DNA from 2 places in the Rhizobium sp. FG96 genome. Region 1 is predicted to be linked to the other one. Evidence: riboswitches for the same ligand, from Rfam matches in the RefSeq annotation. Region 1 holds a riboswitch; the other holds the start of a gene.
The links. A riboswitch is a leader RNA that binds a small molecule or an ion and turns the genes downstream of it on or off. The one in region 1 is predicted to bind FMN.
Positions count from the first base shown of each region.

Region 2: it holds a riboswitch for FMN, as region 1 does, so the genes downstream of both, ACODR6_RS08255 (6,7-dimethyl-8-ribityllumazine synthase) here and ACODR6_RS18360 (DMT family transporter) in region 1, are expected to answer to the same signal.

Region 1 covers NZ_JBMDIL010000008.1:265,797-273,110, reverse strand. The annotation lists gene lon (endopeptidase La) at 1-1,602, shown strand, start outside; gene hupB (DNA-binding protein HupB) at 1,807-2,082, shown strand; gene ACODR6_RS18365 (methyl-accepting chemotaxis protein) at 2,381-4,303, shown strand; FMN riboswitch at 4,409-4,557, shown strand; gene ACODR6_RS18360 (DMT family transporter) at 4,647-5,546, shown strand; gene ACODR6_RS18355 (esterase-like activity of phytase family protein) at 5,643-7,314, shown strand, end outside.
Region 2 covers NZ_JBMDIL010000003.1:428,864-436,177, reverse strand. The annotation lists gene ACODR6_RS08275 (LysR family transcriptional regulator) at 1-203, shown strand, start outside; gene ACODR6_RS08270 (flavin monoamine oxidase family protein) at 293-1,525, shown strand; gene ACODR6_RS08265 (DUF4126 domain-containing protein) at 1,613-2,074, shown strand; gene ACODR6_RS08260 (FAD-containing oxidoreductase) at 2,071-3,435, shown strand; FMN riboswitch at 3,498-3,639, shown strand; gene ACODR6_RS08255 (6,7-dimethyl-8-ribityllumazine synthase) at 3,752-4,228, shown strand; gene ACODR6_RS08250 (glycerol-3-phosphate dehydrogenase/oxidase) at 4,283-6,028, opposite strand; gene ACODR6_RS08245 (FGGY-family carbohydrate kinase) at 6,073-7,314, opposite strand, start outside.

The DNA of each region.
Region 1 (7,314 bases):
GCTGACGCCGAGCTGAAGAAGCTGCGCCAGATGAGCCCGATGTCGGCTGAAGCCACCGTCGTGCGCAATTATCTGGACTGGCTGCTCGGCATTCCGTGGGGCAAGAAGTCGAAGATCAAGTCCGATCTCAACAATGCCGAGAAGATCCTCGAAGCCGATCACTTTGGTCTCGACAAGGTCAAGGAGCGCATCGTCGAGTATCTGGCCGTGCAGGCCCGTGCCACCAAGATCAAGGGCCCGATCCTGTGCCTCGTCGGCCCTCCGGGCGTCGGCAAGACCTCGCTCGCCCAGTCGATCGCCAAGGCGACCGGCCGCGAGTATGTCCGCATGGCTCTCGGCGGCGTTCGTGACGAAGCTGAAATCCGCGGTCACCGCCGCACCTATATCGGCTCGATGCCCGGCAAGGTCATCCAGTCGATGAAGAAGGCGAAGAAGTCCAACCCGCTCTTCCTGCTCGACGAAATCGACAAGATGGGCCAGGATTTCCGTGGCGATCCGTCTTCGGCTCTGCTCGAAGTGCTGGATCCGGCGCAGAACTCGACCTTCATGGACCACTACCTGGAAGTCGAATACGACCTGTCGGACGTGATGTTCATCACGACGGCGAACACGCTGAATATCCCGGCGCCCCTGATGGACCGCATGGAAGTCATCCGTATCGCCGGCTACACCGAAGATGAAAAGCGCGAGATCGCCAAGCGGCACCTGCTGCCGAAGGCCATCAAGGAACATGCGTTGCAGCCGAACGAGTTCTCGGTCAGCGACGATGCTCTGATGGCGATCAGCCAGCAGTACACTCGCGAAGCCGGTGTTCGTAACTTCGAGCGCGAGTTGATGAAGCTCGCCCGCAAGGCAGTCACCGAGATCATCAAGGGCAAGACGAAGTCGGTTCATGTGACCGCCGAAAACATCGACACCTACCTGGGCGTTCCGCGCTTCCGCCACGGCGAAGCCGAGCGCGAAGATCAGGTCGGCGTTGTCACCGGCCTCGCATGGACCGAGGTCGGCGGCGAACTGCTGACGATCGAAGGCGTGATGATGCCGGGCAAGGGCCGCATGACGGTCACCGGTAATCTGAAGGACGTGATGAAAGAGTCGATCTCGGCTGCTGCATCCTACGTTCGCTCGCGCGCCGTCGATTTCGGCATCGAGCCTCCGCGCTTCGACAAGTCGGATATCCACGTGCACGTGCCGGAAGGCGCAACGCCGAAGGATGGTCCGTCGGCTGGTGTGGCCATGGCAACCGCGATCGTTTCGATCATGACCGGCATCCCGGTTGATAAGAACGTGGCGATGACGGGTGAAATCACCCTTCGCGGCCGCGTCCTGCCGATCGGTGGTCTGAAGGAAAAGCTGCTCGCAGCGCTTCGCGGCGGCATCAAGAAGGTGCTGATCCCGGAAGAAAACGCCAAGGATCTGGCGGAGATTCCGGATAACGTGAAGAACAACATGGAGATCATCCCGGTATCCCGCATGGGCGAGGTGATCAAGCATGCTCTGATCCGGCGGCCGGAGCCGATCGAATGGGATGGAACGGTTGAAACGCCGGTCATCGCAACGGTCGAAGGTCTTGATGAAACGGGTGCTGGCATCGCTCACTGAGTGATATTCGCCCCATTTATGTCAAATTGCTGCAAATGACCGAAAAGGCTGGCGCAAAACGCCAGCCTTTTTTGTGAAAACCCGCCGGAGGTGCTTGCTTTTCCTTGATTTGCAGGGCTTTTGGGTTGCGGCGGGCCTGATGAAACCTATTCTGTGCCTGGCTTACAGATTGAGTCGTTTCAAACCATTGAAAGGGGTGGAAACATGAACAAGAATGAACTCGTGTCCGCAGTTGCCGAAAAAGCTGGCCTCACCAAGGCTGATGCCGCTTCTGCTGTCGACGCTGTTTTCGACGTTGTCCAGGGCGAACTGAAGAAGAAGGGCGACGTACGCCTCGCCGGTTTCGGCAGCTTCACCGTTTCTCATCGCGCAGCTACCAAGGGCCGTAATCCGTCCACCGGCGCTGAAGTCGATATCCCGGCTCGTAACGTGCCGAAGTTCACGCCCGGCAAGGGCCTGAAGGATGCCGTAAACGGCTAATCCGGTTTAACTTGGCCGCCGGATAACGAGACCGGCAGGTAAAGTTTCGAAGGGTTCGGTGAAAGCCGGACCCTTTTTGCATTCAGGGCTTTGCTTCACCGCGCAAAAGCGCGCAGTTCTCTGGCAATAGCTGCCGTGCATCGTTCACATTCGATTAAATATTGATCCATACGATCCGCCCCCAACGGTCGTCCTTCATTGCTCTCCGATCGTATCCGGTCGGCATGACGCCGCTTTCCCTTTTTCTGTTGCTTGATTTTTGGCGCCGGTAGCGGCGTGTTTTTCATGAGGTCTTTCGATGAAGCGTCCTGATATTAAGACGGCAATGATCAGTATTTTCGCCGTTCTCACCATAATGTTCGGAGCCACCGGCTATATCGCCGTCACCGGCCTGCGCGATTCCAACAAGAACAACGAGTTGTTCGCGACCAGCATGCATCCCGGCATTTCCAAGGCCAAGGATATCCAGCTTGCCCGCTATTCGCTGCGCGGCTCCTACGGCGACCTGGCGATGGGCCGCACCTCGGGCGACGAGGCGGCGCTGGAAAAGAAGATCGGCGAGCGCGAAGCCAAGCTCCGCAAGACGGTCCTCGCCTATCAGGACCTCGTTGATACCGATGTCGAGCGCGGCATCTATCAGGAAATGGACAGCTCCTCGCAGAAATATATCGAAGAGGGCCAGAAGATGATCGCGCTGGCGAAGGCCGGCAAGCAGCAGGACGCGATCAATGCCTTCGACGCAAACCTCGGCCCGGTCGCCGATATCCTGGCAGACAACGTCGACAAGCTCGTCGCCTTCAACGAGGACGCAGCTGCTGCCGGTCTCGCCGAAAGCCGCAGCCAGTATTCCACGACCCTGACGCTGATCTCCGCCGTTCTCGGCCTCAGCGCCCTGATCGTCTTCGCCGCGATCTATTTCGGAATTTCGGGCATCGCGAGCCCCATCGTCCGCATCACCAAGTCGATGCGCGGTCTGGCCGCCGGCGACACCGCATCGGAAATTCCGGGTAAGGGCAGGGAGGACGAGATCGGCCAGATGGCCAATGCCGTCGAGATCTTCCGTCTTGCCGCGATCGACAATCAGCGCCTGCAGGCCGACGCCGAGATGACCCGCGCCAAGACCGACGCCGACAGGGCTCGCCTTGCTTCCGAAGCGGAAGCCGCCGCCCAGCAGCGCCTCGAGCAGGCAACGGCCGGTCTTGCTGGTGGTCTGCGCCGCCTCGCAGCCGGCGAGCTCGACTTCCAGCTCAACGATGCCTTCGCCCCGGATTTCGAAGCACTCCGCCATGACCTGAACGGTGCGATCTCGCAGCTCGGCGGCACGCTCCGCGCCGTCGCCCAGTCGGCGGTCTCTATCACCGGGGGTACTCGCGAGATCAGCCAGGGCGCCGAGGATCTCTCGAAGCGCACCGAACAGCAGGCCGCTTCGCTCGAAGAGACCGCAGCCGCTCTCGATGAGATCACCGTGAATGTCTCGAACTCCTCCAAGCGCGCCGACGAGGCCCGCCAGGTGGCGATCCAGGCAAACCGCAGCGCCACGGCTTCCGGCACGGTTGTTGCCAATGCCGTCGATGCGATGGAGCGGATCGAGCAGTCGTCGAACCAGATCTCCAGCATCATCGGCGTCATCGACGAGATTGCCTTCCAGACCAACCTGCTGGCGCTGAACGCCGGTGTTGAGGCAGCGCGTGCCGGTGAAGCCGGCAAGGGCTTTGCCGTCGTTGCCCAGGAAGTCCGTGAACTGGCACAGCGTTCCGCCCAGGCCGCAAAGCAGATCAAGGACCTGATCCGCAACTCGTCGGTTGAAGTCGAAGGCGGCGTCAAGCTGGTGCGCGAGACCGGTGAGGCGCTGAAGACCATCGAACAGCTGGTCGTCACCATCAACCAGCACATGGACGCCATCGCCACGTCGTCGCGCGAACAGTCGACCGGTCTTTCCGAAGTTAACAGCGCCGTCAACCAGATGGATCAGGTGACCCAGCAGAACGCCGCGATGGTCGAAGAGACCAATGCCGCGAGCGCCACGCTGGCCGCCGAAGCCGATCGCATGAACCAGCTGATCGGCCAGTTCCAGCTCGGCGGCAGCCGCGCCGAGACCAACGCTGCGTCCCTGCGCCAGACGGCGGCCGCCATGGCCCGCCCGCAGCGCAGTGCTGCATCGGCCCCGGTCTATGCCAGCCACGGCAATGCCGCGGTGAAGCAGGAATGGTCCGAGTTCTGAGACCGGCTACCGGTAGAAGAGCATCACTTCGAAGGGTTCGGCGAAAGCCGGACCCTTTTCGCATTTCCGTGGTCTTGCGGAGCGCAGGCCTTTGATCTACGGATCGGCCGTTCTCAGGGCGGGGTGAAAGTCCCCACCGGCGGTAAAGGGTCTCGGCCCAAGCCCGCGAGCGCTTCGGCCGTCAACGGCCGGGGGTCAGCAGATCCGGTGCAATTCCGGAGCCGACGGTATAGTCCGGATGAAAGAGAATGATCGCAAGCTGTGAGCGGGGCAGGGGTCTGTCCGGCTGCCGTCCTGCGCTCATGCGTCCTGATTTGTGTTGGTCCCTTTCTGGATGAAAGACATGAATCAGACTTCCCTTGCTTTTTCCTCGTCGCGTGCGATGGCCGGTGCCGCTTTCATGGTGCTGGCGGGCATCGCCTTTTCCGTTCTCAATGTCGTCACCCAATGGCTGACGATGAAGCTCGGCTTCGCAGCCGCTTCCGCCGCTTTCTGGCAATATGCCTTCGCACTCCTCTTCTCGCTTCCCTTCTTGCGCCGCGCCGGCCTCTCGGCAATGCGCACCTCTTATCCCTGGCGCCATATCGTTCGCGTAGCGCTCGCCGCCCTCGGGGTCGAAGCCTGGGTGTCCGGTCTGGCCTCGGTGCCGATCTGGCAGGCGATCGCGTTGGTCATGACCTCGCCCTTCTTCATCATCCTCGGCGCCCGCCTTTTTCTCGGCGAGCGCGTCGGCCCGGCACGCTGGGCGGCAACGGCGGTCGGCTTTGCCGGTGCGATGATCATCCTGCAGCCATGGTCGGACGCCTTCACCTGGGCGGCACTCCTTCCGATTATCTCGGCGCTCTTCTGGGGCGCGTCGTCGCTAATCACCAAGAGCCTGACCGGCATCGAGAAACCGGAGACCATCACCGTCTGGCTGCTGGTGCTGCTGACGCCGATCAACGGCGTGCTGGCGGGGGTAGCCGGTTTCGAGGTGCCCGAGGGGATGACCCTGGCGCTCTTCGTCTTCGCTGGTCTGCTGACCGTCTTTGCGCAATATCTGCTGACATTGGCCTACACCGTCGCCGATGCCGCCTATGTCCAGCCCTTCGACGACCTGAAGCTGCCGCTCAACGTTCTCGCCGGATGGCTGTTCTTCGGCTATGCGCCAGCGGGCTATCTCTGGCTCGGCGCCGCACTGATCCTGACAGCCTCGCTCTTCATCATGCGCAACGAGATGCGCCGGGAGAAGAACGCGGCCTGATGCAAAGCGGTGCAAAACTGCACCCGGTGTCATCCGCCTGTCATCCGTTTCCCTCAAAACCCCCATGTTTCGATTTTTCGACGCATGGGGGATTTCATGACTATTTCATCGCGCAAGGCAGCGCTCGCTGCCGTGCTCCTGGCTTCTGTTGCCTTTCCGGCAGTTGCCGAGCCTGTTTTCAATCGCATCGCATCTTTTCCGGTCGCTTCGAACCTGCCTGAAGGCAAGGACAAGCTTTCGACGACCTCTGCAGAAATCATCACCGCAACCGACGACGGCAACACGCTGATCTACAGCGACAGCCCGCTCGGCGCGATCGGCTTCGTCGACATCACCGACGCCAAGGCCCCGAAGGCCTTGGGCGCGCTGATGATGGACGGTGAGCCGACGTCGGTTACCTCGACCTCTGGCAAGGCGCTCGTCGCCGTCAACACCAGCGAAAGTAAGGTCAAGCCGTCGGGCCGCCTCGCCATCGTCGATGTTGCCACCAAGAAGATCGAGAATACCTGCGATCTCGGCGGCCAGCCGGATTCGATCGCTCTCAACAAGGACAAGACGCTCGGCACGATCGCCATCGAGAACGAGCGTGACGAAGAGATCAACGACGGCAAGATCCCGCAGATGCCGGCTGGCGATCTCGTGCTCTTCCAGGTCAAAAACGGCACCGTCGATTGCGGTACTATCAAGCACGTCACGCTGACGGGTCTCGCCGGCATCGCGCCTGAAGATCCGGAGCCCGAATTCGTCTCCTTCAACGGCCAGGGCGAAATCGCCCTGACGCTGCAGGAAAACAACGAGATCGTCATCATCGACGGCAAGACCGGCACGGTGAAGACGCACTTCACCGCTGGCAGCACCGATCTCTCCGGCATCGACACCAAGAAGGACGGCCAGCTGAAGTTCACCGGCGAAGCCAAGGGCGCTCTTCGCGAGCCCGACGCCGTGAAGTGGCTGGACGACGACCGTCTCGTCGTCGCCAACGAAGGCGACTATGAAGGCGGTTCGCGCGGCTTCACCATCTTCGACAAGACCGGCAAGGTTCTCTACGAATCGGGCTCGTCCTTCGAGCGCGCCGTTGCCCATCTCGGCCACTATCCGGAAGGTCGCTCGTCCTCGAAGGGCGTCGAGCCTGAAGGTCTGGAAGCCGCTAAGTTCGGCGACGACCAGCTGTTCTTCCTGCTCGCCGAGCGCGCTTCGGTCGTCGGCGTCTTCAAGGACACCGGCGCGGACCCGGAACTGCTGCAGATCCTGCCGTCGGGCGTCTCGCCGGAAGGCGCGATCGCCATCCCGAGCCGCAATCTCTTTGCCACGGCCAACGAAGCCGATCTCGGCGAAGATGGCGGCCCACGCTCGCATGTCATGATCTATGAGCGCAGCGAAGGCGAAAAGGCCTATCCGCAGATCGTCTCGGCAGAGAAGGACGGCAATCCGATCGGCTTCGCAGCGCTTTCGGGCCTTGCCGCCGTTCCTGAAAAGGCCGGCCAGCTCTTCGCCGTGTCCGACAGCGTTCTCGGCAATCAGCCGACGATCTACACGATCGACGCCACCAAGAAGCCTGCCGTCATCACCGACGCCATGACCGTCAAGCGCGATGGCGCCGCTGCCCAGAAGCTCGACATCGAAGGCATCGCCGTCGACGCCAAGGGCTGGTTCTGGCTGGCTTCGGAAGGCAATAGCGAAAAGTTGCTGCCGCACGCTCTCTACCACGTCAACCCGAAGGGCGAGATCAAGGAAGAGATCGCGCTGCCGAAGGAACTGACGGATAACG
Region 2 (7,314 bases), on a different contig from region 1:
TCGCCAGCCGCTATCCGGAGCTCGAGCGCGTGCTGCCCGAGGAGGTGGATCTGACCCGCAGCTACTGGATCACCTGCCATCAGGACCTGAAGCAGGCGCCGCGCGTGCGCGCCGTCATCGATTTCCTGCGCGAGGCCGTCACCTGGCCGGATGCCCGGTTCATTCCGCCCTTTGCCGTGCAGGCCGGGCGCAAGGGCGGGTGAGTGTTTCAGTACCGGCGAGGCCGTCAGGCGGCTTGCCTGCTCCCTGACACAAGGCGCATGATGAGACATCGTTTGAGTCTATTTGCCCCATGAATTCAGAACCGGATATTGCCATCATCGGAGCGGGCGCCGCAGGCGTCGGCGCAGCAAGAAGGCTTGCGGCAAGCGGCCTCTCGGTTTCCGTCTTCGAAGCCCTGCCCCGCATCGGCGGCCGTGCCTGGACGTTGCAGACACCTGTCGCCGCGATCGATCTCGGTTGCGGCTGGCTGCATTCCGGCGACCGCAATCCCTGGACGCGGATTGCCGAAGACGCCGGGATTTCAGTCGATCGCAAGCCAAGCGCCTGGCACCGGCAGGATCGCGATTTCGGCTTTCCGCAGGCCGAACGTGAGGCTGCCCGCGCCGCCTTTGCCCGCTGGAGCGAGCGTGTCGCCGATACGCCGCCGCCAAGCGATTGCGCCATCGACGCGGTGGAGCCCGGAGAACCCTGGCTCGCCTATCTGCAGGCGCTGAGCGGCTATATCAGCGGCGACGAGCTGGAGGGGATCTCCGCTAAAGACTATGCTGCCTATGACGAGGCCTCGACGGAGTATAACTGGCGGGTCGAGACCGGCTACGGCGCGCTTGTCGCCTCGACCATGCCGGCTTCGGTGGAGCTGCATGTCGGGACGATGGTGCAGTCGATTGCGCTCGGCGGAAGCCGGGTGGTGCTGCAGACAGCGCAGGGCGCTGTGAGGCCGAAGGCTGTCATCATCGCCGTCTCCACCAATGTGCTTGCGGGCGGCTTTATTCGGATGCCCTCGCCGCTCGATCCGTGGCGCGAGGCAGCGGCAAAACTGCCGCTCGGCAATAACGAGAAGCTCTATTTCCAAATAACCGGCGGCAACAGCTTCGAAGCCGAGAGCCATGTCCTCGGCAATCCGCGCGATCCGAAGACCGGCACCTATTATATACGCCCCTTCGGCAAACCCGTGATCGAGGTCTTTCTCGGCGGAGCCGGAGCCCGCGCCGTCGCAACCCATCCGGACGGTGCCTTCCCGCATGCAATGGATGAACTGGCGGCGATCTTCGGTTCCGGTATCCGCAAAGAGTTGCGCCCGCTCGCCGCCTCGGAGTGGACGAATACGCCCTCGATCCGCGGTGGCTACAGCCACGCCCTGCCCGGCCAGGCCGATGCTCGCCTCGAGCTGGCAAAGCCCTATGACGGCAGGGTATTTTTTGCCGGCGAAGCAACGCACCAGACGGATTTTTCGACGGCCCACGGCGCCTATCAAAGCGGGCTTCGCGCCGCGGAAGAGGCGCTGCAGGCACTAGGCCGGTAGAGCCGTCTACCCCCAATTGCAACCGGTAGAGCTTTGTGCCACGCTGGCTTTGCCGTTTCGGCAGTCGCAGAGGAAGGGGACCCTCGCATGCTTCTATTTCTTGCATTTTTGATTGGGATCATTGCCGGCCTTCGGGCCATGACTGCACCCGCCGCCGTTGCCTGGGGCGCGGCTCTCGGCTGGTTCGACGTATCGCAGACCCCGCTTGCCTTCATGGGCTACAAGTGGACGCCGTGGATCTTCACGGTGCTCGCCGCCGTCGAGCTGATCACCGACCAGCTGCCGACGACGCCGAGCCGCAAGGTGCCGATGCAGTTCGGCGCCCGCATCATCATGGGTGCACTGACCGGCGCCACGATCGGGGCTTCCGGCGGTTCGCTCGTAGGCGGCCTGATTGCCGGTGTGGTCGGCGCGGTCGTTGGAACGCTTGGCGGCGCTGCCGTCCGCGGCAAGCTCGCGGCCATTTTCGGCAAGGATACGCCGGCGGCGCTGATCGAAGACGCGATCGCCATCGTCGGCGCCATCCTCATCATCTCGGCGGTCGCATGAAGACCTACGACGCCATCTTCATCGGGGCCGGCCAGGCCGGTCCCTTTCTTGCTGCCCGCATGGCCGAGAAGGGCATGAAGGTGGCGCTGATCGAGCGCAAATATCTCGGCGGCACCTGCGTCAATGCCGGCTGCATGCCGACCAAGACGCTGGTCGCCAGCGCCCGCGCCGCGCATGTGGCACGCACCGGCGGCGATTATGGCGTCAAGATTTCGGGTCCGATCGGGATCGACATGAAGGTGGTGCGCAAGCGCGCCGAAACCGTGACGATGAACGCCCGCAACGGGCTGACCGGCTGGTTCTCCGGCATGGAGACCATGGAGGTGATCTATGGCCACGCGACATTCACCGGCGCCAGGACCGTCGCGGTCAATGGCGAGGTGCTGACTGCGCCGCAGATCTTCCTGAATGTCGGCGCCCGGCCGACCATTCCGGATTTTCCGGGCCTCACCGATGTCGATTATCTCACCAGCACCTCGATCATCCAGATCGATACCCTGCCCCGCCATCTCGTGGTGATCGGCGGCAGCTATATCGGCTTGGAATTCGCACAGATGTACCGCCGCTTCGGCGCCGAGGTGACGGTCATCGAGCGCGGCCCGAAACTCGCCTCGCGCGAGGACGAGGATATCTCGGATGCGATCGAGGAAATCATCGCTTCCGAAGGCATCGCCGTTCATACCGGAGCGGAGAACATCGCTTTCGCCAAGGCGGGTGACGGCATCGCCGTCTCGATTTCCGGCAAGCCGGATATCAAGGCCAGCCATGTGCTCGTCGCCACCGGTCGCACGCCGAATACCGGCGATCTCGGCCTCGACAAGGCAGGTGTCGCGACTGACAAACGCGGCTTCATCACTGTCGATGACCGGCTGATGACCAATGTCGAGGGCATCTATGCGCTCGGCGACTGCAACGGCCACGGCGCCTTCACGCATACGTCCTATAACGACTTCGAGATCGCAGCCGCCAATCTGCTTGATGGCGGCGACCGAAAGGTGTCGAGCCGCATTCCCGCCTACGCGCTCTATATCGATCCGCCGCTCGGCCGGGCCGGGATGACGGAGAAGCAGGCGCGCGCGTCCGGCCGCAAGGTCGCCGTCTCGAAACGGCCGATGAGCCGTGTCGGCCGCGCCAATGAACGCGGCGAGACCAAAGGCTTCATGAAGATCGTCGCGGATGCGGAAACCCAGGAAATCCTCGGCGCCGCCTTCCTCGGCATCGAGGGCGACGAGGCGATCCACGGGATCATCGACGCCATGAATGCCGGGACGACCTATCCGGTCCTGCAATGGTCGGTGCCGATCCATCCGACCGTCTCGGAGCTCATTCCGACGATCATCGGCGATCTCAAGCCTGTTTGACCAAACAGGTCATCTGACGCCGTTTCCGGACTTGCATCCTTGCTGAAATTGGATTTATCTCGCGCTGTTCTCAGGGCGGGGTGCAATTCCCCACCGGCGGTATCGGGGAAACCCGGAGCCCGCGAGCGCTTCCGCAGATGGAAGGTCAGCAGATCCGGTGAGAGGCCGGAGCCGACGGTATAGTCCGGATGGAAGAGAGCATGCAGGCAGCACCTTTCCGCGCGAGAGGTGTGCAGTGCTGTTCGCCCAAGGGAGAATTGGGCCGCTTCGCGGCTCGACGCAACCGCCAGAAATGGCACCCTTGAAAGGCAGAGACATGACTATCGCAACCAAACCCCAGGGCATCAAGATCGCCGTCGTGCGCGCCCGCTGGCATGCCGGTATCGTCGACCAGTGTGTGAATTCCTTCGTTTCGACGTGGCAGGCGCAAGGCGGCAATGCCGCCGATGTCGAGATATTCGACGTTCCCGGCGCGCTTGAAATCCCGCTTCACGCACAGACGCTCGCCCGCACCGGCAAATATGCCGCGGTCCTCGGCTGCGCCTTCGTGGTCGATGGCGGCATCTACCGGCACGACTTCGTCGCGGGCACCGTTCTCGATGGCCTGATGCGCGTGCAGCTGGATACCAGCATCCCGGTTCTCTCGGCAGTGCTGACGCCGCATCACTTCCAGGAGAGCGAAGCCCATATCGAGTTCTTCATGAACCACTTCGTAATCAAGGGCCAGGAGGCTGCCAACGCCTGCCGGGCAATTCTCGAGGCACGCAGCAACCTCGCGGTCGCCGCGCTCTGATCGGATGAAACAAGCCAACGCGCCGGTAGCCGGCGCGTCTGCCATTAGGCGGCTTTAGCCCGAAGCCGGGCGCGGGGTTTTTTCGCGGCCGGCAGCCGGCGCAGTGCTCGTCAGCGTCTGGCCGTGGAAGCGGCTCAATTGACCGGTGACGTCGGCGATCTCGCTTTCCGTTCGCGCCGCATCCCAGCCGAGCGCTGCGGCTGTGATGCCGGCGATCTCCCGCAAGCCTTCGATCGTCAGCCGCCCCTCGATCGCCAGCGTCGTGCGGCGAAGCACGATATCGGCGAGGTGGACGACAAGCTCGCTTCTGGCGATCCAGTCGATCTCCCTGAAGCTGTGTCGGGGCGCGCCTGTCAGTCTCGTCTCGTCTGACTGAACCGAAGCGAATGTGAGGATCGCAGCAGCCGTCGTGCCGTAGCGGCTCAGCAATTCGTCGGCGCGTTCGATCGTCACGCCGCCCTTCGCGGCCAGATCCTTGATCCAGTGTCCGCGCTTTTCGCCATCGACGGGAAAGCCCTTGCCGCCGCCGATCGCCAGATAACGCGTGGATTCCCGGCGGTCGCGCTGCAGGCGGGAGAGAACGGTATCGGCGACTTCTTCGGCAAAGCCGCGGAACGTCGTCCATTTGCCGCCGACCAGCGAGACGATCGGGAACGGGCGGTTGTCTTCAGGTTCCTTCACCGGTGCGGAATGATCGCGGCTGATCAGGCCCGGCGCCGTTGCATCGGAGGCGGGCAGCGGGCGGATGCCGCTGTAGCTGTAAACGATCTGGTCGCGGTCGAAGCGCAGCGTCGGCAGCAGCGAGCGGACGCTTTCGAGGAAGTAATCGGTCTCCGGCTCCTCGCAGAGGACATTGTCTGGGTCATCCGCCGGAATATCGGTCGAGCCGACCAGCGCCAGCCCGAGATAGCTGTAGACGAGGCAGATGCGGCCGTCGTCGGCCTCGAAATAGATCATATGGCCGTTCAGGCTGCGCACCAGTTCAGGGTGGTCGAGCAGGATATGCGATCCCTTGGTGCCGCCGATCAGGTGTGACGGCGCCCCGAGTGCGGCATTGACATGATCGATCCAGGGACCCGCCGCGTTGACCACGAGCTTTGGCTCCACGGCGAAGCCCGATCCGTTGGCTTGCCGGAATGTCAGCCGGCCCTCCTCGACGGAATCCAGCGTCGCGAAATTGGCGGCCAGACTTTTCGGATTGGCATCGCAGCCATCCTTGACCAGCTCATAGACAAGCCGCTCCGGGCGGCTGATCTTGGCGTCGTAATAGATGCCGCCGGCGACGATCGCTGGCGTGACATGCGGCATTTCCTTGCGCGCCTGGCGCTTCAGGATCAACCTGTGCTTCGGCATGACGCGGTCGCGGGAGCCGAAGAAATCGTATAGCCCGAGGCCGATCTTGATCAGCACGGCCCCGCGGCTGCGCGGTGCCGTCTTCGAGCCGAAGAGCGTGCGCAAGGCCGCCCAGATGCCACGCGTCCAGGAGAAGACCGGGATGAAGGTCGGCAGCGGCTCGACGCAATGCGGCGCGTTCTTGAGAAGCAGATTGCGCTCCAGCGTCGATTGCGCCACGAGGCCGAATTCGCCGGTCTCGAGGTATTTCAGGCCGCCGTGGATAAGGCGTGAGGGTGCGGCGCTGGTGCCGGATCCGAAATCGCTCTTGTCGACGATCAGGCAGTTGACGCCCTGCGCCGAGAGATCGCGGAAAAGCCCCGCGCCATTGATGCCCGCCCCGATGATCAGGACGTCGATATCGCCCTCTCCAAGGTTCGAGAAGCGCTGCTGCATGTCGGCTGTCATGGTCGTATCCTAAATCGCCGGTGGGAGCGCCGGCTTTCGTCTTGTCAGTTTGCCGCGTTTACGGGTGCGAGGCCGGCAATCTTCGGCCAGAGCGGCGTCATCGCCTCGGCGATTTCGCGAAATACCTGGTAGCGCTTCTCGTAATCGGCGCTGCGCGCCGCATCCGGTTCGCAGGTCCTGGCGATGCTTGCTATGTCACGGGGATCGGCTTGCGGATCGGCATAGATCCCGGCGCCCGATCCGGCGCAAAGCGCCGCACCCCAGGCCGCCGCCTCATCGGTCTCGGTCACCGTCACGGGCATGCCGAGGACGTCGGCAAACATCTGAACGACGGTCGGATTGCGCGACACGCCGCCTGCAAGCCGCGCCCGATCGAAGGAAAAACCATCGCGCAGCGCGTCGACATGGATGCGATGGTTGAAGGCAATGCCTTCGAGGACGGCGCGTAGCATATCGCCGCGATCGTGCCAGCCGCCGAGCCCGAAGAAGCTGGCGCTGGCTGCGGCGCCATAGGGCGAACCGAAGAGATACGGGTGGAAGAGCGCGGTCGATGGGCGTTCGAAGGCCGCGTCGATCTCCGGCGCCAGCAGCGCGTGGATGGCGCCGCCCTGTGCCCGCTCGCTGGCGCAGAGCGTATCGAGAAACCAGTCGTAATTCGCGGTCGAGGCCGGCGAGATCGACATGCTGTTCCAGATGCCGGGCGCAATGCCGTTGCGGCAGAACCACCGCCTGTCGACGCGCGGCTCGGAAGACAGCGTCTCGTTGATCGAATAGGTCCCGGCGATAACGGCGACGACGCCCTGCCCGTATCCGCCAGCGCCCAACGCCGAGGCGGTGACATCATGCAATCCGGCGACGACGGGCGTGCATTCGGCTAGGCCGGTCCGTAGCGCCGCCTCGGGCGTCACCCGTCCGACGATCTGGTCGGAGCGGGAGGCCGGCGGCAAGGCGTGAACGAGCGCTTCGAGACCGAAGAGTTTCAGCGCGTCCTGGCTATAATCCTGCGTGCGCACATTGGTGAAGGAGGTGCTGGCCTCGGTGCGGTCGGTGCCGATAATGCCCGTGAGGCAGAAGCGCAGCCAGTCCTTGCAGCTGATGAAATGGCCGATTTGCTGAAAACGCTCAGGCTCGTTCTCGCGGATCCAGGCGAGCAGTGCCGAGGGCGCCGAGACATGCGGAATCTGGCCGGTCAATTCGATCGAGGCATCCGCCACCTCGCCCTCCCAGCGATCGACGATCTCCCCTGCCCGGCTGTCGAGCGAGAGGATGGCGCGGCCGAGCGGCTT